2 regions of the Pseudoalteromonas sp. H103 genome follow, and region 1 is predicted to be linked to the other one. Evidence: predicted binding sites of a transcription regulator. Region 1 holds the regulator's gene; the other holds the start of a gene.
The links. Region 1 encodes ArgR, which controls arginine synthesis, uptake and breakdown. Its sites were predicted from a motif close to ANTGAATANNTATTCANT; they were not measured.
Positions count from the first base shown of each region.

Region 1 (21,908 bases):
TATATAAAAATGAGCAGCTATCAACAATAGATTCACCAAATAAAGAATGGGTTATAGGTAAAACGGCATCGCTAGTGTGGTCAGAAAACGGCGAACGCTTATATTTTGAAAACCACCCTAAGCTTGCAGTTAAAGTAAAAGCTAAAGAATACACAGATGAAGCCTCACTTTACGACTTTGACACGATTCGTGAGTATAAAGGGCTGAATGTTTGGCATAATAACGATGCACAAATAAAGCCACGCGAAGAGCAGCAGTGGAATGCAGTTAATAAAAACCGCCATTACAGTGGCGTGTATCATGTTAACTCGCAAAAAGTTGTGCAGCTTAGTAACGAAACAATGCCAGAGCTTGCACTTAATCCTGAGCGAAGTGAATCGCTACTGGGCTCATCTAATATTCCTTACTTAAAAAAAATAATGTACGGAGGCTTCTTTGCTGATTACTTTGCTGTAAATATAAGTACAGGTAAACAAACACCTATTATTAGCAACTCTCCTTTTAGGCCAAGCCTTGCACCTAGCGGTGAATTTGCAGCTTACTTTAGTGATAGCCAAATACAGCTAAAAGATTTAAAAAATAACAAAGTAACCGCGCTTACCAAAGCCATTCAGGCAACTTTTGCCGATGATAAACACGACTACCCTTCTACACAACCTGGGTATGGTTTTGCAGGTTGGATGAACGACAGCAGTAAAGTGCTCGCTTATAGCAAATATGATATTTGGGCATTTGATGTGGACACTCAACAGGCTGAGCGTTTAACCAATGGCAAGCAAAGTAATACTCAATACCGAGTTATTAAACTTGATAAAAACCAAGTCGGCTTTGAACAAAACGATACATTACTCGTATCCGCTATTAATTTACAAACAAAGCAAAGTGAAGTTGCTAAACTCGATTTAGGCTCAAATACAATTACCAACGTTCTTAATGGCCAGAAGCGCTTTGATATTGTAAAAAAAGCAAAACATGCCAATAAATATGTATTTACTGAGCAAAGCTACCAACAATACCCTGATTACTATCAAACTGATTTTAGCTTTTCAGCGCCTAAAAAGGTGACTAACTTAAACCCACAAACAGCTGATTTTGCCTGGGGCGAAAAGCCAGAGCTAATAAGCTATAAAGGCTTTGATGGCGAAGATTTACAAGGCGTGTTAATCAAACCTGCTGGCTATAAAAAAGGCGATAAAGTACCGGTTGTTGTGTACTTTTATCGCTACATGAGCCAGCGTATGTATGATTTTCCTAAAATGGAGCTAAACCATCGCCCTAATTTCCCTATGTTTACCTCAAACGGCTACGCTGTATTTTTACCTGATATTCGCTTTGAAATAGGCCACCCGGGTAAATCTTCAACGCAAACCATGATTAACGCCACCCAAAAATTAATAGATTTAGGTATAGCCGACCCTGATAAAATAGGCCTACAAGGGCATTCATGGGCGGGTTATCAAAGTGCATTTATGATCACTCAAACAGATATGTTTAAAGCGGTTGTATCCGGTGCGCCAGTATCAAATATGACCAGTGCCTACAGTGGCATACGTTTAAAGTCGGGCCTTGCGCGTCAATTTCAATATGAAACAGGGCAAAGCCGTATAGGTAAAAACTTATTTGAAGCACCCGAGCTGTACATAGAAAACTCACCAGTATTTTTTGCTGATAAAGTAAATACTCCTATTTTAATTATGTTTGGCGATAAAGACGATGCAGTGCCTTGGCACGAAGGCGTACAGTACTACTTAGCACTAAGAAGAGCAGGTAAAGACGCTACGTTTTTACAGTATGAAGGTGAACCACATCACCTGAAAAAATTTCCTAATCAGGTCGATTTTTCAGTACGTATGATGCAGTACTTTGATCATTACTTAAAAGGCAAACCAGCTGCAAAGTGGATGAAAGAAGGCGAACCATTCATTGAAGAGTAAATAATAGCAATCTGCAATAAGACTTAATCAATTTGAGAGATTAAATCTGTCGCTAACTACGTTAAAAATTTCTCATTGACGACTGCATGGATGCAGAAGGTAGAGCGATGCAGGAGTAATTGCCGAGAACAACTAAATAACGAAATTTTTGCCTTGTTACCGACACGATTTTCTTACCTAAAATAGATCACTTAATTAAGCTGACTGGTAAAAACCACACTAAAAAGCCGATATTGCATGAGCAATATCGGCTTTTAATATTTTGGCAATAAAAAACCGCGTACTAAACACGGCTTTTAAAAATAGTTTATTAAAGTCCTGCGCGGTCTTTAATTACAGCTATAAGGGGTGAACCAGCGTGATTGCCTTCAGCCCATGAGATGTCTGCACCATCAGAAAGCGAGCTCTTAGATAGGTTTTTAACTATATACTCACCAGTATCAACTGCGTTACTAGCAACAGCATGGCGAAGCAAGTTATTACCATTACACTGTACTGCATCATAAATGTTACGAATTTTTACGCGAGAGCTTTTAAGCTTACTACGTAATCGGTTTTTATCATCTGCAGCAATGTACTCACAAATAGATACCGCTAATTGATCTTCAGCGTTTACAGGTGCTGTATACGAAAACGAACTTACAGCTACAACAGCAGTAAGTACAGCTAGCTTTGGTAATTTAAACATGACAAACCCTTTATGGTACTTTTTTCTTATATCGACTGTTTAATATTGTACCAACTCACCAAAATTTACGCAATAATGTTAACGTTTTTTGTATAAAGTTACGAATTTATAACTAGATTTATTCTTCTCATCAGGAAGATTTTTCACTTCTTCTTCGATATGCCAATTAGCTATTTTATTATAATCAGGAAACTGAGTATCCCCTTTTACATCCAAATCTATAAAGGTTAAATATAGGCGATCAGCTTTTTCTAAAAACTGTTGATAAATATTTCCGCCGCCGATAATCATTACTTCTTCAACGTCACTAACCAGTTTTAATGCAGCCTCTGGCGTAGTTACTGTTTCAATGCCTGGTGCGCTATATTCGTTATTACGCGTAATAATAATATTTCGACGACCGGGTAAAGGACGCCCAATTGACTCAAACGTTTTACGCCCCATGATCACAGGTTTTCCCGTTGTCACTCTTTTAAAGTGCTGTAAATCAGCAGGCAAATGCCATGGCATTTTATTATCGAGGCCAATTACACGATTGTTTGCCATTGCAGCGATCATAGAAATTATCATATTAAATACCTAGTACTTTATTCTTAAACAAAGAAAAAGGAGCATAAGCTCCTTTTTAATAAATTCAGTTTTATTAGCGCTCGTAGACAACTTCTACGTCGTAATCATCTTCATCCCAGTCGTCCCAATCATCATTGCCTTTACCTTTGGTGGCTTTTTCATGATAGGTATCCCACTTAAATTCAACTTCTTCATCTTCAACCTGTACAAACTTTTCTTTAGGCATACTATCTAGAAGTGTCATGATGTCGTGAATTAATGGCTGAGTGTGTAGCTTATTAATTGCTGAAATATTATAAATATTTTCAGTTTCGCCTAGCTCTTCTGCAATAGCTGTACATAACGCTTGTGCTTCGTCTTCTGGTAATAAGTCAATTTTATTGAATACTAACCAGCGCGGCTTCTCTGCGAGTTTAGGGCTGTATTGGTGTAACTCATTAATAATGGCAAATGCATTATCTACAGGGTTGGAACCGTCCACTGGCATTACATCAATAATATGCAATAGCACGCGACAACGCTCTAAATGCTTTAAGAAACGAATACCTAAGCCAGCACCATCAGATGCACCTTCAATTAATCCAGGTATATCTGCTATAACAAATGACTTGTTAGCTTCTGGACGCACAACACCTAAATTAGGAATAAGCGTCGTAAATGGATAATCAGCTACTTTAGGGCGTGCTGCAGATACACTACGAATAAACGTAGATTTACCGGCATTTGGCAAGCCAAGTAGGCCTACATCGGCTAATAGTAGTAACTCTAGTTTTAAGTTACGTACTTCACCCGGTGTACCTAATGTTTTTTGACGAGGAGCACGATTAGTACTTGATTTAAAACGTGCATTCCCCAAGCCGTGGAAACCACCTTTTGCAACCAATATTCTTTGACCATGTTGAGTTAAATCACCTAGTCCCTCTTGGGTGTCAACATCCATGATTCGTGTACCAACCGGTACCATAACAAATAAATCGTCGGCTTTTTTACCTGTACAGTTACGGCTTCGACCATTTGTGCCACGTTCAGCTCTATGAAAACGCTCAAATTGATAATCAATTAGGGTATTTAAGTTTTCATCAGCTTGTAGATAAACACTACCACCGTCTCCACCGTCACCGCCATCAGGTCCACCATCTGGTACATATTTTTCACGACGGAAAGACACAATGCCGCTGCCACCGTCTCCAGCTTCTGCGCGGATTTCTACTTCATCTACAAACTTCATGATTACTCACTTTAGGGATTGGCTTGTTTAATAACTCTATTATATACCCAAGCCAACGCAAATGCAGGCTTGGGTATATATTTGACTGGACTACAAAACAAAAAACCCCGCAAAGGCGGGGTTTTTAACTACCTTACTGATTACTCAGCTACGATAGTTACGTATTTACGGTTTAAAGGACCTTTTTGTTCAAATTGAACTTTACCATCTGCTTTTGCGAAGATAGTGTGGTCTTTACCGATACCTACGTTTGCGCCAGGGTGGAAACGAGTTCCACGTTGACGAACAATGATGCTACCCGCTAGAACTGATTCGCCACCAAAACGCTTAACACCTAGGCGTTTGCTTTCTGAATCGCGACCGTTACGAGTACTACCAGCTGCTTTTTTATGTGCCATTTCTAAGTACCTCTAATTAAGCGCTAATGCCAGTGATTTTAACTTCAGTGAACCATTGACGATGGCCCATTTGCTTACGAGAATGCTTACGGCGTCTAAATTTAACAACCTTAATCTTCTCACCGCGACCATGTGAAACAACCTCAGCTGTTACTTTACCACCGTTTACGAACGGTACACCGATCTCGATTTTCTCACCATCAGCAACTAAAAGTACTGAATCAAATTCTACTGCCGCACCAGTTTCAACGTCTAATTTTTCAAGACGAATCGTTTGACCTTCAGTCACACGATGCTGTTTACCACCACTTTGGAAAACCGCGTACATAATTAACTCCGTCTGTGCGCCCTCAAATCGACGCAACTAAAATATTCTTCGATAGGGCGCGAAGTTTACGCTAACGCGAAATAACTAGCAAGCCTATTTTGTAATTAAAATGAATAAAAAGTAGCTGCATTGAGAGCAATTCAATATTTCCCCCATTTTATATTAATTAGGCCTTTTGCCAAGCGCTTTTTAGCCCTTGCTTAAAATTATTTTATGTAGGCAAACAACCCGTCAACAGTACAATAACTAATCGTAACTGACACTGCGATTTGGTTATCAATTAAACAGTTATCTTGGCTAATTCAGTCTAAATTAAGTACTTTAATAGTGTTTTTTCAATCAATCGTCACAAAATATCGAGCTAGTGCATTTTTTGTTGTACAATCTGCGCCGTTCACACATAAAAATTGGCTCGGAGATCAATGGATATAAAAGCTATCCAGGCGTTAATCGAAAGCGATATGAATGACGTCAATCAACTTATACATGCGCAAATGCGCTCAGATGTGGCGTTAGTTAACCAACTAGGTTTATACATTGTAAACAGCGGTGGTAAGCGCGTGCGTCCAATGCTGGCTATATTAGCTGCCAGAGCTTTAGGCTATCAGGGCAAAGATCATATTACGCTTGCAACAATTGTTGAGTTTATTCATACCGCAACGCTATTACACGATGACGTTGTAGATGAGTCTAACTTACGCCGAGGCACACCTACAGCAAATGCTGAATTTGGTAATGCAGCTAGCGTGCTTGTGGGTGACTTTATTTATACTCGCTCTTTTCAGCTAATGGTTGGCCTTGGTAAAATGCAGGTTATGCAGGTCCTAGCGGATGCAACTAACATTATAGCTGAGGGCGAAGTACTGCAATTAATGAATTGTAACGATCCCGATACTACCGAAGCTAGCTACATGCAGGTTATTTATTCTAAAACAGCTAAATTATTTGAGGCTGCTACAGGCCTAGCTGCAATTATTACCGAGCAAGATCAATCAACACTTGAAGCACTTAATTTATACGGTATGCATTTAGGTACTGCTTTTCAGCTTGTTGATGACGTACTTGATTACAATGCAGATGCTGATCAATTAGGTAAAAATATAGGTGATGATTTAGCCGAAGGTAAGCCAACTTTGCCACTTATATATGCAATGCAACATGGCAATACACATCAAACACAATTAATTCGTAATGCTATTGAACACAGTAATGGTATGGAGCATTTAGAAGAGATTTTATCTACGCTCAAACAAACCAATGCGCTTGAGTTTACAATGCAAAAAGCAGAGCTTGAAGCCGATAAAGCGATTGCTTGCTTAGACTTTTTACCTGAATCTAAATACAAACAAGCATTAGTCAGCTTAGCCCGTATAGCCGTTGACCGGGATCACTAACCTTAGTATGCATCTTAATTTTGATTAAGAGTAAACAAATCTCGAGCAACAAAAAAGCCTGCAAATGCAGGCTTTTTTATACTCAATTGGCTATTACGCCATGAAATCAACACCTTCTTTGATGTCTTTTTTCAGTGTTTCAAGCATATCGTTTTTAGCTTTTTCTTCAAATGCGCTTAGCTCGCCGTAAGAAAGAATTTCTTCTACGCCGTTTTTACCTAAACGTACTGGGTGAGCAAAGTACTCTGCATCGCCATTTTCAACAGCAACATATGCGTAATCTACTACGTCTTCACCTTGTAGGCCTTTAACTAAAGACATACAAAAACGCGCAGCAGCAGCACCCATAGATAATGTAGCAGAACCACCACCCGCTTTAGCATTTACAACTTCAGTACCTGCGTTTTGGATACGTGGAGTAAGTGCAGCTACTTCTTCATCAGTAAAGCTTACGCCTTCAACTTGAGAAAGTAGAGGAAGAATAGTTGTGCCTGAGTGACCGCCAATTACTGGTACTTTAACAGTTGCTACGTCTACGCCTTTAAGTTCAGCAACAAAAGCTTCTGAACGAATCACGTCAAGTGTAGTAATACCAAATACGCGTTTAGCGTCGTAAGTACCTGCTTTTTTAAATACTTCAGCAACAATTGGCACAGTGCCATTTACTGGGTTTGTAATAATACCTACAAACGCTTTAGGACAGCTTGCAACAATGCCTTCAGCTAATGTTTTGATGATGCCGGCATTTACGTTGAATAAATCCGCACGATCCATACCTGGCTTACGTGGCATACCCGCTGGGATAAGTACGATATCAGAACCTTCAAGCGCTTTATTTAAATCGTCTGCGCCAAAGCCTGCAACTTTAACATCTGTTGGGATGTGAGAAAGATCAACAGCAACACCTGGTACTACTGGTGCAACATCGTAAAGTGATAATTCAGAGCCAGCTGGTAAGCCTGTTTTTAATAATAAAGACAACGCTTGACCGATACCGCCTGCAGCACCTAATACAGCAACTTTCATTGGAATTCTCCGTAATTTGAGGTAGGAAATATTTGTGGCTCTTAAGATAATGAAATTAGCGACTAAAAACAAATTTATCCTGCTTATTTCAGGTATATTTTCGACCATAGTTGTAAACTTTGCTCGTTTATCGCATCAAACTGGCAAGTTAACTAAACAACTGCTGCATAATTATTCATTTTTGTGTAGAATTTGCATTATAAATAATAAAAATGAATAAAGACTATGCAACCACAAGATAAACAAGAAGCGTTAGTTAAAGCGTTTAAATCCCTTTTAAAAGAAGAAAACTTTGGCTCTCAAGGCGAAATAGTCGATGCTCTAAAAGAACAAGGCTTTGACAATATAAGCCAAAGTAAAGTGTCGCGTATGTTAAGCAAGTTTGGTGCTGTACGTACACGTAACGCAAAGCAAGAAATGGTTTACTGCTTACCGGCCGAAATGGGTGTACCAACAGCTAAAAGCCCGCTGCGTCAGCTTGTAATTGATATTATGCATAATGAAATGATGATTATCATCACGACAAGCCCTGGGGCTGCACAATTAATTGCACGTTTACTGGACTCATTAGGTAAAGCGGATGGTGTTTTAGGAACTATTGCAGGTGATGACACCATATTTATTGCTCCAGCAAAAATATCAGAAATAGACATTACGCTGGAGCGCGTTCGTATTTTATTTGATACGGTTTAAAGCTGCTTTAAAAAACCAATTGAGGGTGCAAAAAACGCAGACCCCATATCGGCTTGAGTAAAATCAAGCCAATGGTCATAACACTCCCCTGTCCCTAAGCGACTCGTAAGTACCTTTTCAAACGCACCACCCGATGCAGAGCAAGTAATACTTAGCATTCCTTGCTCATAAACATCGCCATAAGGCATGCTTTGATTGAGTAATAACGCATGACCATTTTCATCTTTTAATTCACTTCGCGATGCATGACTAGTGCTAATAGCTGGCTCAATGAGTGTATTATCTAAACGCGTACGCCCCATAATTTGCTCTTGCTCGCTCAGTGATAAGTGCTGCCATACAGTTAGGTCGTGTTTAAAACGCTGCACATGAATATAACTGCCCTGATCTTCAAAACTATTTGGCTTATTAACTAAAGCAGTTGCACGCTTTTGCCTGCCATGTGGCGTGTTGCCTCCATAAATAAAACCATTAAAGTCACGACCATCTAAAAAGCGAAAGTTACGAATTTGCTCCACCAACTCAACATCAGGGGCAAATAACTTTAAAATTTGTAGCGCAAATAAATGGTTAACGTCTTCTCGGTCTGAGCGTATTTGAATAAATAAATCACATGGCTGGGCACTCATAACAAAATCGCTATGGTTTATATTAGGAAAGCTTTGTAGTTCGCTAGGGATATATTCAGGCAAAATATGCGGCCAATACTGGGCGCCAATAGCAACCATGCACGAAAGCATAGACTCCGAGAACTGATCGCTAAACTCCTCCTCAATAGCGCTAACTCGTTTGAGTTTTGCACGCAACGATTCGTCCTGAGCGTCAAATACATTAAAAAATAGGTGCAAACCATGTAAGTTTGCTTCAGCACAAATCCCAGACTGCGCTTGCGCCATTGTTATTCCTTAGCTTTTTATATAACACAGCGAATAACACATTGATTATGATTCGAAAAAATTCACCGTGTGGGGTTTTATTTTTATAATAACCTGTTCATTTTTCTCAAATGACTGGCCATATTGTGCAGCAACTTCAATCTCTTGCTCTGCAATTACAACACTATAAACATAAGCAGAGCCAATAAATCGACGACTTAAAATAGTAATAGCTTGACCATTTTCATCGCAATTTTTACACGCTAACTCTATTTGATGAGGGCGAATATATAATTGCCCATTTTTAGTTTTGTGCGTATGCGCAACTTGCGATTTAACGACACCAAACGCCGTATTATATTCAGTTGCTGTTAATGCTTGTGCGTCTAAGTATATGCCCTGACCCAGAAACTCTGCAACCTCCTTTGACTTTGGCATAGCAAAAAGCGCTTCTGGTGAGCCCTGCTGAGCTATTTTACCTCTATGCATAATGGCAAGCGTGTCTGAAAAAGCAAAGGCCTCTTCTTTTGAGTGCGTAACGAATACAGCTGACACTTGCTGCGTTTTAATAATGCGACGGATATCAGCAATAAGCTCAAAACGCACTTGCGTATCAATATTAGAAAAGGGCTCATCGAGCAATAATAAACTAGGTTTATAAGCCAGTGCCCGCGCTATAGCTACACGTTGCTGCTGCCCACCAGAGAGCTGATGTGGAAAACGTTTTGCACAGCCGGTTAAGTGCACCAACTTAAGCATTTCCTCAACACGCGCGCGCTTTTGCTCTTTATTTGTTTTGTTTAGCCCAAACGCAATATTATCGGCCACTGTAAGGTGCGGAAACAACGCATAATCTTGAAACATCATTCCTATATTACGATGCTCTGGTGAGACAAACGATTGCTCGTCACTTACAAGCTTACCATCTATAAATATACTACCTTGATTAGTCTCTATTAACCCTGCAATTGCTTTTAATGTTGTTGTTTTGCCACAACCACTGGCACCAAGTAAGCAAACTATTTCGTCCTTACCAACCGTTAAATCTAAATTATGTAACACTTGCGTGGCACTGTAGTGATAGCTCACGCCTTGTAAAATTAAACTACTCATTTAACTGCGCTGCTCCATAGAACGGTTAATAAAATACAAAGGTATAAACCCAACAATAACAATAAATAATGCAGATATAGACGCAAGCTCTAATTGCTCATCACTCACGTACTGAAAAACATGTGTCGCTAAACTTTCAAAGTTAAAAGGTCGCAACAGCAAAGCTGCTGGCAGTTCTTTCATGCATTCAATAAACACTAATAACGCAGCGGTCAGTAACCCTCTTCGTAGTAAAGGTAAATGCACTAAACGCAGTGTTTGCCCTAAGCTTTTACCCATAGATTGGCTGGCCATATCGAGCGAGGGGCTGATCCGTACAAAGCTTGACTCTATTGCACCATGAGCAATGGCATAAAAACGCACAACATAAGCGAGTATGATGGTTAAAATACTGCCTGTAAGTAATAAACCTATATCTAAGTTATAGGGCTCTAGCGCTGTATTAATAGAGTTTTCTAGTAAAGTAAGCGGCAGTAACACCGCAATTGCAAGCACAGTACCTGGTAGCGCATAACCTGTACTTGCTAACCGACCTGGTATTAAAGGATATGTTTGTTTTGCTACGCGTTGATAAAACACCACAAAGATACTCAATACAATAGTTGCAACACTCACTATTGCTGCCACTTTTAAGCTTTGCCACGCGTAGCTAAAAAATGCGGCATTCCATGCCTTATCAAAGTAAGTAATTGCATAACTCAAAAGCACAGTAATAGGAATAATAAACGCAAGGATTAAAATAGCACTACAAAATAATGTAGCTAACCATGCTGACTTACCTTTTAGAATATATAACGACTCACTATTAACACCTGATTGGCGCTCAAACACGGCTTGCTTGCGGCGACTAAAGCGTTCGGCCATTAATGCTAAAAATAGAAGTAGCAGCATGACACCCGATATTTTGGCAGCCGCTGTTAATGAGTAATAACCAAACCACGTATCGTAAACTGCAGTCGTTAATGTACTTACGGCAAAATAACTAACGGTTGCAAAGTCAGCCATGGTTTCCATACTAATCAGTGCAAGTGCCGCGACTATAGCCCCACGCGAAAGCACTAAACTCACCCTAAAAAAGCTCTGCCAAGGAGACAAGCCCATTAGTTGGCTGGCTTGCACTAACTTAAATGACTGTTCACGAAGAGCCGTTTTAAAGATTAAAAACAAATATGGGTAAAGCACTAAGGCAATCATGACTATTGCACCAGGTAAAGTGCGTATATCAAAAAACCAATAATCGTTAGGGGATTGCCAGCCAAACCACTCTCTGAGGGCTATTTGAACAGGGCCTGCGTAATCAAGTAAGTCGGTATAAACATAAGCAATTATGTAGGTCGGCATAGCAAGTGGCAGCATAAGTGCCCATTCAAATTGCTTTTTACCAGGAAAGTGACAATACGCAGTGAGCCAGCCAAGCGGTAACGCAATAACGCAGCTAAGCACAGACACACCAACAACAAGCAGTACCGTATTTAAAATATAATCCCACAGCACTGTATTCCAAAGGTGAGAAAACACCTCAGAGTCGCCTTGTAAGGATTCAAGTAATAGAAAAAACACCGGGGCCGACAGTATTAAGCCTGTTGCCCACGAAAATAGCTGCCATTTCGACAGCTTAAATTGAGAATTCATTAAAGATCGAATTTCACCTCATCAATTAACTTAAGTGCTAACGGACGATATTTACTAATTTCATCAAGTGGTAAACTGTCTTCTTTGAAGCTTCCCCAAGAGGCAACCAAACTTGATATCTCAACACCTAGTTTAACCGGATATTCCATATTAACCGAAGCGTACATATTTTGTGCTTTATCATCGGTCATGTATTCTATGAGTTTTAAAGCGTTTTTAGGGTTTTTAGCATACTTAGTAATAACCGCACCCGACACATTAATATGTGAACCTCGGTTAGTTTGGTTAGGAAAGTTAATACTAACAGACTCAGCCCATGCTTTTTGTAAATCATCTTCCAACATTTTACCAAGGTAGTAACTGTTACCCAGCGCTAAATTACACAAGCCTTCTTTAACCGCCTTTACTTGCGCTCTATCGTTACCTTGTGGCTTACGAGCTAAGTTAGCCTTAACACCTTCTAGCCATGATTTTGTGTTTTCTTCACCATGGTGTGCAATCATCGAAGCCACTAAACCCAAATTATACGGATGCTTACCAGAGCGTGTACAAATTTGTCCTTGGTATTTAGGGTCTGCTAAATCTTCGTAAGTGAGCTCAGGTAATGCTCCAAGTCGCTCTTTAGATGAATATACATTACGCACACGCTTGGTAAGTGCAACCCATTGGCCATCGCCATCACGAAACGCCGCTGGTACATTTGTATTAATGCGGTCACTTTTAATCGTTTGCGTTAGCTTTAAATCCTCAAGCTGAATAAGCGCACTAAAGTTAGATGTTAAAACTAAATCGGCTTTACTATGCTTTCCCTCACGCTTTACACGTTCAATTAGCCCTTTTTTAGCAAAAACAACATTGGTTTTAATACCTGTTTGCTTTGTAAAATCGTCTAAAATTGGCTGGATTAAAAATGGCTGACGAAAAGAATAAATATTAACCACATCGCTTGCCAAGGCTGGCATAGACGTAACTAACCCCAAACACAGTGCTAAAGCTTTCTTCATTACTTCACCTAAATAGTAATTATTATCAAAGAATTCTACCGTGATCAGCTAAAAAGTGCACACTTTAAATAAATGTAAATATGTAAATAACGCCCAAAAAGGAAATTGCGCGTAAGACATATCTCACGGATATGGCAGCTAATGAGTAAAAAACGTTATAAAAAAACAGTAGTTAAAGCTTAACGCTTTGTTTTAAATGTATTTTTAAAAACTTACAATTGTATTAAAGGAAGTTTAATGTAGTTTATATCCTACTTTACTTAGGGTTAGCCATTATAATTACTACATCAACCAAGCAGTGATGCTTATCGAGTAAAAGGAAATGGACTGCTTACTCGAACAACCAATGATTAGGTTACTACGGACAACACGGAAATTAGGACAGGCTCAGGATGAGTATCGCAATGGATTGTTGCACAAAGGATAGTATCAGGATGGTACGTAAAGGAAGCAACTGAGGATTAAGTTGTTTAACAGGATGTAGGAATAAATGGACAGGCCTTTTAGGTAACACAACGGATTGATTAACACATGGAAGCACAAGTAAGTGCAAAGAAGGACCGGTAATAGTTTTTACCATACAGGATGTTTTAGGATTTAAAGGATACAGGCCCGGATAGCCTAAATTACATAGAACTAAAAAGTAATATAGTAATAAACATGGATTAGTGAAAATTGGAGTTGATTAAGTTCAATTGCAGGATGCAAAAAAATTAGAAGATTCCGCAAGCGCGCCTAGAGATAGAGCGCGCTTTTCTTTGCCCAAAATTCAGTAATTATACCAATTAGCTTAATTATACCAATTAGCTTAATTAAGTGATCTACTTTGAGACTGGAAAAACGTGTTGATAGCTAGGCAAAAAATTCGTTATTTAGTTGTTCTCGGCAATTGCTCCTGCATTGCTCTACTTTCTGCATCCATGCAATCGTAAATGAGGATTTTTTATTGCAGGTAGCGATACCTTTAGCCCTGCAAAATGATTAAGTATTATTGCGTATTGGTATTATACTGCTGGCCTGCCTTTATTTCGCTTACCTAATAAGTATGCATCGCGAAACTTTATAAAGTGATTTTCTAATTTTTTAGATGCTTCAGCTTCACCAGCCAGAGCAAGCACCATAATGCCTACTTCAGCAGTACCAAGTTGATGCGCATGAGGCGCTACACGTAAGCGATAATCAGATAGTTTATCAGCAGTAACAGACAATACAGGCAAGTTATCTAGATAAGGGCTTTTACGGATCATTTTTTTAGCTTCGCGCCACGTACCATCTAAAAATATAAAAAGTGGCTTTTTACCTGATTCAATATTCACTTCAGTAATCGCTCTACCTTCTTCTACGTCTTCAGCAGGAAACACGACCATCGGTTGATATTGAGGATCGTTTATTAAAGCTAAAAAAGCAGAATCGGGATCTGTTCTATCCCATCTAAATGCATAGTTATCAGGAACAATCTCAGCAATTAATCGTCCTGTATTAGACGGCTTAAAACTTTCGTTATGGTACATTAGTAAACATACAGCAGCACCGCACTGAGCGTACTCAACACCTTTACAAATACAGTAATGTTTGGCTATTAGGCACTGCTCACAGCGATCTAATTTACCGCCTCGCGCATTGAATTCACGGCGAGACTCACTTATTTGCTGAGCGCGTAATGCCAGAACTGAGTTTTTAAAAGAGTTGGCCACAGTGATTAATTACCTTAAATTTGATCGGCGCGTATTGTAGCTAAAATTAAAGGGAATAGATATCAGCTATCAGCTATCAGCTATCAGCTATCAGCTATCAGCTATCAGCTATCAGCTATCAGCTATCAGCTATCAGCTATCAGCTATCAGCTATCAGCTATCAGCTATCAGCTATCAGCTATCAGCTATCAGCTATCAGCTATCAGCTATCAGCTCAAAATAAAAAACGATACCAACAAAAGCTAGTTTTGTTTTATTTATTTTTAATTGGCGGCTATAAAAACAAAAACCCAGCAAAAGCTGGGTTTTTAAAAACTAAATTAAAAAGTTAAATTACTTCTTCTTTTTAACCGCTTTTTTGTTTGGTAAATCAGTGATTGAACCTTCAAAAATTTCAGCTGCAAGGCCAATAGACTCGTTCAATGTTGGGTGAGCATGAATAGTAAGTGCTAAATCTTCACCGTCTGCGCCCATTTCAACTGCTAAGCCGATTTCGCCAAGCATTTCGCCTGCGTTAATACCCACCATAGCACCACCGATTACACGGCCACTGTCTTTATCAAAGATAAGCTTAGTAGAACCTTCAGTACGAGCAGATGCAATTGCGCGACCTGATGCTGCCCACGGGAATACTGCAGTTTCAATGCTTAAGCCTTGCTCTTTTGCTTCTTTCTCAGTAACACCTACCCACGCGATTTCTGGGTCAGTGTACGCAATTGAAGGAATACATTTAGGATCGAAGAAATGCTTCTGACCAGAAATAACTTCAGCAGCAACATGGCCTTCATGTACCGCTTTATGCGCAAGCATAGGCTGGCCAACTAAGTCACCAATCGCAAAAATGTGGTCTACGTTTGTTTTAAGTTGCTTATCAACATTAATAAAGCCACGCTCATCTACATTAACACCTGCCTTATCAGCATCAAGCAAGTTACCGTTAGGCGTACGGCCTACTGCAACAAGTACTTTGTCGTAACGTACTGGTTCAGCTGGTGCATTTTTACCTTCAAAAGTAACGTATAAGCCATCGTCTTTCGCTTCAACGCCAACAACTTTAGTTGAAAGCATAACATTGAATTTTTTGCTTACGTATTTTTGGTAAATCTTGATGATATCTTTATCCGCAGCCGGAACTAACTGGTCTGCAAACTCAACAACATCAATGTCAGAACCCAATGCGCGGTAAACAGTACCCATTTCAAGACCGATAATACCACCGCCTAAAACAAGTAGCTTCTCTGGAATGTCTTTAAGCTCTAATGCGCCCGTTGAATCAATTACACGGTCATCTTCTGGGATGAACGGTAAGCTTACAGGTTTAGAACCCGCAGCAATAATTGCATTATCAAATGTAATAGTTGTTGTGCCGTCAGCACCTTCAACGTCTAAAGTGTTGCTGCCAGTAAACTTACCGTAACCTGGTACAACTTTAACTTTACGCATCTTAGCCATGCCGTCTAAGCCACCAGTAAGCTGGCCAACAACCGACTCTTTCCAAGAGCGAATTTTGTCTAAATCAATTTGCGGAGCGCCAAAAGTAACACCGTGAGATGACATTTCTGCAGCGTCATCAATCACTTTAGCTACGTGTAAAAGTGCTTTTGAAGGAATACAACCAACATTAAGACATACACCACCTAATGTTTCACGAGATTCTACTAATGTAACTTCTAAGCCCAAGTCAGCAGCACGGAAAGCCGCAGAGTAACCACCAGGACCACCGCCTAGTACAACAACTTGAGTTTTTAATTCGTTGCTCATGCTATTACCTTAATTGTTTGAACGGGACACAGCCCTAAAATTTAACTGCCATGTTTCTGCATGGGCAGAAAATCAGAGCAATTCACAAATAGTGCAAAGATTGTATCATTGCATATAGTAAAAATCCCAGCTAAAAACAACTGGCTGGGATTTGATTTTGTTCATATTGTAGCGATTACATCACTAATTGACGTATGTCGCTCATGTAGCTAGCAAGCGTTGCTGTAAAGCGTGCAGCTAGTGCACCGTCAATCACACGGTGATCGTACGACATAGATAGCGGAACCATTAGTTTAGGTTCAAAGTCTTTACCATTCCACTTAGGTTTCATTTCAGATTTAGATACACCTAAAATAGCCACCTCTGGTGCATTAACAATCGGCGTAAATGCCGTACCGCCAATACCGCCTAAGCTTGAAATAGTAAAACAGCCGCCCTGCATATCAGATGACGTTAGCTTACCTTCACGTGCCTTTTTAGAAATATCCATTAGCTCGCGAGATAATTCCATAATGCCTTTTTTGTCCACGTCTTTAAATACCGGAACAACTAAGCCATTAGGCGTATCTACTGCAACACCTACGTTTATGTACTTCTTAAGAATTAAGCTTTCGCCATCTTCAGAAAGTGATGCATTAAACGTTGGGAATTCAGCAAGTACTTTAGCTACCGCTTTCATCACAAATACAAGAGGAGTGATTTTAACGCCAAGCTTTTTCTTCTCGCTTAACACGTTTTGCTCTTTACGGAATACTTCAAGGCTTGTGATATCAGCTTCGTCAAACTGTGTAACATGCGGGATTTGTACCCAGTTACGGTGTAAGTTTTTACCTGATAGCTTTTGAATGCGAGATAGTTTCTTCTCTTCAATTTCGCCAAACTTAGCAAAATCTACTTTAGGCCACGGAATTAAACCAAGCTCACTACCGCCCGCATTGCCTTTACCTGCTGGTAATTGGCCTGATTCAACTTGCTTAACTAAGTTTTTAACATAGTTTTGCACGTCTTCTTTTACTACACGGTTTTTACGACCTGAGCCTTTAACGTTTGCTAGGTTAATACCAAACTCACGCGCTAAACGGCGAACAACTGGCGATGCATGGGCATATGCGCTGTTGTTTTCAAAACCTTCATCGCTTGCTTTAGCCGCAGGTGCAGCTTGAGCTGGCGCAGACTCGGTTTTTGCAGGTGCTGCAGCTGGCTTTTGCTCTGCAGGTGCAGAAGCTTTTGCAGGTGCACTGCCGGCAACTTCAAATACAAAAATAAGCGAACCTGTTTTTACTTTATCGCCCGCTGCAATTTTAATTTCTTTAACTGTGCCTGCAAATGGTGCTGGTACTTCCATTGCTGCTTTGTCGCCTTCAACGTTTAAGATAGATTGCTCTTCTTCTACGCTATCGCCAACAGCAACCATGATTTCAGTTACTTCAACTTCATCATCGCCAATATCAGGTACATTTACTTCTTTTGTGCTTGGCTGTGCACTTTGAGCAGTTTCTGCTGGTGCAGACTCTTGCTTAGGTGCATCTGATGCGGGTCCACTTGAACCGGCAACTTCAAAAACAAACACTAAAGAGCCTGTTTTTACTTTGTCGCCTTCGGTTACTTTAATCTCTTTTACAGTACCAGCAAATGGTGCTGGTACTTCCATTGCGGCTTTATCGCCTTCAACGTTTAAAATAGATTGTTCTTCTTCAACAGTATCGCCAACGGCAACCATGATTTCTGTTACTTCAACTTCGTCGTCACCAATATCTGGTACCGTGACTTCTTTAGTTGAAGAACCTGAAGCCTCTGCAGGTGCAGCAGCTTCAGTTTTAGTCGGCGCTTCTGGCTCGCTTTGTGAACCAGTCTCTTCGCCTTCAAAAATCATAATTAGCGTGCCTGTTGTAACAGTGTCGCCTTCGCTTACTTTAATTTCTTTAACTGTACCTGCTTGTGCAGCAGGTACTTCCATTGAGGCTTTGTCGCCTTCAACGGTTAGTAGCGATTGATCAACATCTACTTTGTCGCCAACACTTACTAAGATTTCGGTTACTTCAACTTCATCGCCACCGATATCTGGTACATTAATTTCAATACTCATTGCAAACCTCTTATGCGTACAGTGGGTTTAGTTTATTTGTGTCAATGTCGAACTTTTTAATCGCTTCAACAACCACTGACTTTTCAACTTCACCGCGTTTAGCAAGTTCAGATAACGTAGCAACAACAACGTAGCTTGCGTTAACTTCAAAGTGACGACGTAAGTTTTCACGGCTATCAGAACGTCCGTAACCATCTGTACCAAGCACCTTATAGTTGCTGCTTGGAATAAATGAACGTGCTTGTTCTGCGTAGTTTTTCATGTAATCAGTTGCGGCTACAGTTACTGAGTCGTTTAATACGCTCGTAATGTAAGCTGTTTTTTGCTCGCTTTCTGGGTTAAGCATGTTGAAACGTTCAACATCTTGACCATCACGCGTAAGCTCATTGAATGACGTTACAGAGTAAACGTCTGATGCAATGCCGTAATCATCACTTAAAATTGCAGCAGCTTTACGCACTTCAGTCATGATAGTACCTGAGCTTAATAGCTGTACGTTGGCTTTTTTACCTTCGTAGCTTTCAAGTTTGTAGATACCTTTACGAATACCTTCTTCAGCGCCTTCTGGCATAGCTGGCTGATGGTAGTTTTCGTTCATAAGCGTTAGGTAGTAGTAAATGTTTTCTTGGTCGTCACCGTACATACGACGAATACCATCTTGTACAATTACTGCTACTTCAAATGCGTAAGTAGGATCGTAAGAAATACAGTTAGGAACCGTGTTTGCAAGAATATGGCTGTGACCATCTTCGTGCTGTAGACCTTCACCATTTAGCGTTGTACGACCCGCAGTAGCACCTAATAAGAAACCACGTGCTTGTTGATCCCCCGCCATCCATGCCATGTCGCCAACACGTTGGAAACCAAACATAGAATAGTAAATGTAGAACGGGATCATTGGTAAATCGTTAGTGCTGTATGATGTTGCAGCAGCTACCCATGACGACATTGCACCTAGCTCGTTAATACCTTCTTGAAGTACTTGCCCTGATGTAGCTTCTTTGTAGTAAGAAACAATATCACGGTCTTGAGGGGTGTAGTTTTGGCCATGTGGGTTGTAAATACCGATTTGGCGGAATAAACCTTCCATACCAAACGTACGCGCCTCATCTGCAATAATTGGTACGATGTTTTTACCAATGCCTTTATCTTTTAATAAGATATTAAGTGCACGAACAAAGCCCATTGTTGTAGAAATATCACGCTTTTGCTCTTCAAGTAGCGGCTTAAATGCATCTACTTCTGGCAATTGTAATTTTTCGCTAAAGCGAGGAATACGAGTAGGTGTGTAACCTTTAAGCTCATCACGACGTGCGTGTAAGTACTTGTATTCTTCTGAACCTTCTTCAAGTGTTAAGTATGGAAGATCTTTAATTTGCTCTTCAGATACTAAATCTTGCAGGCCTAAACGGTCACGTAAGTGTTCAACATGGCTCATGTCCATCTTTTTCACTTGGTGCGCAATGTTTTTACCTTCTGCTGCTTCACCCATGCCGTAACCTTTAACAGTTTTAGCAAGAATTACAGTAGGACGGTCGTTAGTTTGCTCGGCCTTTTTAAATGCAGCATAAAGTTTTGATGGCTCATGACCACCACGCTTAAGTGCAAAAATTTCGTCATCCGTCATATCTGCAACAAGTGCTGCTGTTTCTGGGTAACGACCAAAGAAATGCTCACGTACATACGCGCCATCTTTAGCTTTATATGTTTGGTAATCGCCATCAATTGTTTCGTTCATCAATTGTAGTAATTTACCTGTTGTATCTTTAGCAAGAAGGATATCCCAACCGCTACCCCATACAACTTTAATTACGTTCCAACCAGCGCCTTTAAATAGGCCTTCTAGTTCTTGAATAATTTTACCATTACCCATTACTGGGCCATCTAGACGCTGTAAGTTACAGTTAATTAAGTAACATAGGTTGTCTAGCTTTTCACGTGCAGCAAACGAGATTGCGCCACGTGATTCTGGCTCATCCATTTCACCGTCACCTAAAAACGCATATACACGTTGGTTTTTAGTTTCTTTTAAGCCACGTCCGTCTAAGTATTTTAAGAAACGCGCTTGGTAAATAGACGCGATAGGACCTAAGCCCATTGATACTGTAGGGAACTGCCAAAATTCAGGCATTAATTTAGGGTGAGGGTATGAAGGTAAGCCTTTACCATCTACTTCTTGACGGAAATTATCTAGTTGAGCTGCGCTTAAACGCCCTTCAACAAACGCACGCGCGTAAATACCAGGAGAAATATGGCCTTGGTAATAAACTAAGTCACCACCGTCTACCTCGTTTGGCGCTTTAAAAAAGTGGTTAAAACACACTTCATAAAACGCAGCAGATGATTGGTAAGACGCCATATGGCCGCCTAAGTCGAGATCTTTTTTCGATGCACGTAGAACGATCATAATCGCGTTCCAACGTATGATCGAACGAATACGGCGCTCTAGGTTAACATCACCTGGGTAAGCCGGTTCTTGATCTACTGGAATAGTATTAACGTAGTTCGTGGTAATACCCGTTGGCATATCAACGCCGTCTAAACGGGCTTGCTCTAACACTTGCTCAAGTAAATACTGAGCTCGTTCAACACCTTCTTCGCGCACAACTGATTCAAGAGCTTGTAACCACTCTTGTGTTTCTAGCGCGTCTACGTCAATTTTATTGACTTCAGACATATGGAGGTTTCCTTATGTTTAAAATACGAATGTTGTTAATTTAATACAACGTATACTTAATTTTGTGTGTTCTAAGTACAGCGTATTAGCTTAATTTTGTTTTGTGCGTCTTAAACTACGTTCAATTCGCGAATGCTCTTTACCTGCTTCAAGTAATGCTTCTTCAATAAACGCTAAGTGCGCGTTACTTGCTAAGCGGGCTTGTTCTGGATTGCCATCAATAACGGCATCCATTAATAAACGCCTGTGTTGGGCTAACTGACTGCTTATATCTGATTTTTTTAATAAAACAGTTAAATTTTGCAGTACATTTTGCTCAAGCAGCGCTTGCATACCTCTAACCAAATGCAATAAAACAACATTGTGCGAAGCTTCTGCAACGCTAAAATGAAAGGCATTTATTGCTTTTGCTTTTTGCTGTAAATCGTCATTAACTAAAGCAATTTTATCAAAGCTTTGTTTTACTTTGGTAAAGTCGGTGCTGGTTCCGCGCAGTGCTGCATAGTAAGCAGCAATGCCTTCGAGTGCATGACGAAATTCTAGTAAATCAAATTGCGATTCAGGATGTTTACTGATCAGTTCAAATAACGGATCGGTTAGCCCTTCTTCAAGCTGATTTTTTACAAACGTACCGCCACCTTGGCGACGCGTAACTAAACCTTTAGCTTCAAGTTTTTGGATTGCCTCACGCAATGACGGACGAGACACTTCAAACTGCTTTGCTAGTTCACGCTCTGGTGGCAACTTTTCACCTGGTGCTAAAGAGCCTTCAAGAATCATGTTCTCGAGTTGCTGTAAAATAACATC
Region 1 covers NZ_LOFG01000016.1:293,883-315,790, reverse strand. The annotation lists gene ATS74_RS13610 (S9 family peptidase) at 1-1,934, shown strand, start outside; gene ATS74_RS13605 (DUF3718 domain-containing protein) at 2,245-2,622, opposite strand; gene folA (type 3 dihydrofolate reductase) at 2,701-3,192, opposite strand; gene cgtA (Obg family GTPase CgtA) at 3,266-4,420, opposite strand; gene rpmA (50S ribosomal protein L27) at 4,561-4,818, opposite strand; gene rplU (50S ribosomal protein L21) at 4,835-5,146, opposite strand; gene ispB (octaprenyl diphosphate synthase) at 5,569-6,540, shown strand; gene mdh (malate dehydrogenase) at 6,634-7,566, opposite strand; gene argR (transcriptional regulator ArgR) at 7,792-8,259, shown strand; gene ATS74_RS13565 (Dyp-type peroxidase) at 8,256-9,155, opposite strand; gene ATS74_RS13560 (ABC transporter ATP-binding protein) at 9,201-10,247, opposite strand; gene ATS74_RS13555 (ABC transporter permease) at 10,248-11,879, opposite strand; gene ATS74_RS13550 (Fe(3+) ABC transporter substrate-binding protein) at 11,879-12,883, opposite strand; gene ATS74_RS13545 (tRNA-uridine aminocarboxypropyltransferase) at 13,888-14,577, opposite strand; gene lpdA (dihydrolipoyl dehydrogenase) at 14,911-16,338, opposite strand; gene aceF (pyruvate dehydrogenase complex dihydrolipoyllysine-residue acetyltransferase) at 16,514-18,424, opposite strand; gene aceE (pyruvate dehydrogenase (acetyl-transferring), homodimeric type) at 18,435-21,101, opposite strand; gene pdhR (pyruvate dehydrogenase complex transcriptional repressor PdhR) at 21,192-21,908, opposite strand, start outside.

Region 2 (3,432 bases), on a different contig from region 1:
TGCGAAATCTTTTACCGATTCACGTGCGCCCATAGCGCCATTTTGCTGATCTAAATATACAGCGTGACCACCTAAGCGATTAATACCAATATCAAATGATAAACGCGTACGTAAACTTTGTTTTTCGAATAACGTAACAACAGACTTGCCCGCTAATACTTGGCTGTATTTCTCTGGATTTGCTTTTAAATCACGCGCTAATTTTAATAAATTAAGTGCGCCTTGTTGGTCTAATTCTAGACCCGTTAAAAAATTCTCTAACATGGTAACCCTATGGTGTAATCTTTGTTCCGACATGCTCGCCTTTTAGCAAAGCAGTTAAGTTTTCTGGCTTTTGCCAACTGGAAATATACACACCTCGTCGTAAATGTTGGGCAGCGTGTAGGCTGGTCTTAACTTTGACCTCCATCCCGCCCAAAATTACTCCTTCATCAATTAAAGTATCAATGTGTTTTGTGTCAAGTTGATGTAGCGGTTGTTTATTTGCATCAAGCACCGCCTCTACATCTGTCATAAATATAAGTTCAGCGTTTAGATTACTGGCAATCGCTGCTGCAGCTTCATCGGCATTCACGTTGTACCAGTTACCTTGCTCGTCAAAGCCAATAGAGCTCACAATAGGTAAGCGGCCAATTTTAAGTAAATCATTAACGATAGAGTCATCATTACTTTTACACTTACCGACTTGGCCAAGTGCTTTTAGCTTTTGCGAAGCACTAACACCGGCTTCATAAAGGCTTAATCCAACAGGTTTATGTCCTGCATTTATGGCTTGGCTTACTAGCTGTTTATTAGCACAGCCAGCAAGTGCGCCTACAATATAAGGCATTTGCTCTTTTGGGCTGATACGCAAGCCCTGGTGCTTTGCACTAGCAAAGCCTGCTTGCTTTAGCCATGTATCAACTAAAGAACCGCCTCCATGCACGATGACAAACTCATCATTGTTTTGCTCATTTAATACATCAAACAAAGCTTTTGCTGCATTTTCTATATTAAGTACTGCACCACCGAGTTTAATTACCCACGTTTTTTTGCTCATTTAAAACGCCCCTTTTAAGCCAGTAGTGTGTTTTAAATTCATGGATAAGTTAATACATTGTAATGCTTGGCCTGCAGCGCCTTTTAATAAATTATCAATAGCAGACATAACGATTAACTGCGTCCCTTGTTGTTGCCAACCAATATCAACATACGGTTGTTGTGCAACACCTTTAATAGACGGTATTTTATTTTCGAGTAGACGAATCAATGGCTCATCTGCAAGTACTTTATAAGCGTCTAAAACGTTTTCCTTGGTAACGCCAAGCTTAAGCTGTACATAAATAGTTTCTAAAATACCACGCGGAAAATTACCTAAATGCGGAGTAAATAGCACTTTGTGACCTAAGTGCTGTTCAATCTCTGGACCGTGGCGGTGGTTAAACAAACCATATGGAACCAGCGACACTTCACAAAAGTGAGTACCTACGCTTGCTTTTCGCCCAGCTCCCGTTACACCCGATACCGCATTAATAATAATATTTTCATCACTTAATAAATCAGCTTGTTTAAGAGGTTTTAGTGCGTTGAGTGCCGCAGTCGGGTAGCAACCTGCCACTGCAACGAGTTGTGCATTTGCTATAGCATCACTATTCCATTCAGCTAAACCGTAGGCCGCTTCGTTTAATAGTTCAGGATGTTGATGCTCAAAACCATAGTAAGTAACGTAATCGTCGTTGCTTGCTAGGCGGTAGCCACCTGATAAATCAAATACCTTTTTTCCCATAGCTAAAAATTGGGGTGCTAAATCAACACTTACCTTATGATCTGTACATAAACAAACATAGTCAGCGCTATTGTTAATGTCATCAAATGCTGAAGCGCTAAGAGGGAGTAAAGGCGTATCGAGTAAGCCTAGGTGCTCAGGATAAAGATCGCTTAGCAATTTATTTTTATCTAAACTACCTTCAGATACATAACAACCTGCTAATTTAAGGTGTGGGTGATTAGCAACTAAGCTTGCTAACTCTGCGCCGCTGTAACCGCTTGCGCCAATAATTACTACATTCATTGATTACTCGTTATTTTAAAATGTATTGCTAAATATATATGTTGTTCGCTTAAGTTAGCTAAATCGCTAAATTAAGACTTAATTTAATGAATTTGTAGATTATCGTCGCATTATTGTCATAGCTTTACTTTAATATATTTATGCTTAAAAAGTGAATTGATATTCATCATAAATACTTTTATATTGTTATGCAATTAAATTGAATAATAATTTTGGATTTTTTTATGCCTTTGCCTTCGTTTATCTCTATGTACCAACAACTCATTGCCGCTCCTTCTATCAGCGCAATAGAAGATACGCTTTGTATGAGTAATAAAAACGTAATTGAACTACTTGCACAGTGGTGTGAAAGCTTAGGCTTTACTTGTGAAATTATAGAGTTAGAAGGTGGTAAAGGCCGCTATAACTTATTAGCTAAGCGCGGCCAAGGTGATGGTGGTTTAATGCTTGCAGGACACACCGATACTGTGCCTTTTGATGATAGCCGTTGGAATCACGATCCATTTAAACTAACGGAACACAATAATAAGTTGTATGGCTTAGGTAGCATTGATATGAAGGGCTTTTTTGCTTTTGTGCTGCAAGCAATTAGTGAACTTGATGAAAAGCAACAAACCCAGCCAATTTTAATACTCGCCACTGCTGATGAAGAAACGACAATGGCGGGTGCTCAGCAAATTTGTAAGCATCCAAATTTAAAACCTGCTCGCTGTATAATTGGCGAACCTACTGATATGACACCAGTATTTACACACAAAGGGCATATGAGTACTGCAATAAGAGTTGTCGGTCGTTCTGGCCATAGCTCCGATCCCGAACGTGGTCTTAACGCCATCGAAGTAATGCATAAAGTGACTACAAAATTACTAAACTTAAAAGAGCTATTAAAGAATAAATATTCAGTAGAGCACTTCAAAATTCCCTACCCTACGTTAAATTTGGGCCATATACATGGTGGCGATAACGCAAATAGAATTTGCGGCTGCTGTGAAATGCACATAGATATGCGCCCATTACCCGGGCTAAGTATAAAAGACTTACAAGCATTACTTATTGATGCAACTAAAGAGATTAATGAGCAATACCCTAATGCAGTTAGTGTAATTGATTTACACGATCCTATACCTGCATTTAGTGGTAGCACCGACAGCGCCTTAGTAAAAATGGCAGAGAAAATAGCGGGACAAAAAGCGGTTGCAGTAAACTATTGTACTGAAGCACCTTTTATACAACAGCTTGGCTGTGAAACAATAGTGATGGGGCCTGGCTCTATTAACCAAGCTCATCAGCCTGATGAGTTTTTAGCTATGGAAAAAATAACACCATCGCAAAAAATGATTACTGACATTATTAAGGCCAATTGCTTTAACGCTTAAAGTAAT
Region 2 covers NZ_LOFG01000012.1:506,650-510,081, forward strand. The annotation lists gene ATS74_RS09590 (ornithine carbamoyltransferase) at 1-264, opposite strand, end outside; gene argB (acetylglutamate kinase) at 272-1,039, opposite strand; gene argC (N-acetyl-gamma-glutamyl-phosphate reductase) at 1,040-2,050, opposite strand; gene argE (acetylornithine deacetylase) at 2,275-3,426, shown strand.
Region 2: the regulator ArgR is predicted to act here: its motif matches at 2,201-2,218, upstream of argC (N-acetyl-gamma-glutamyl-phosphate reductase).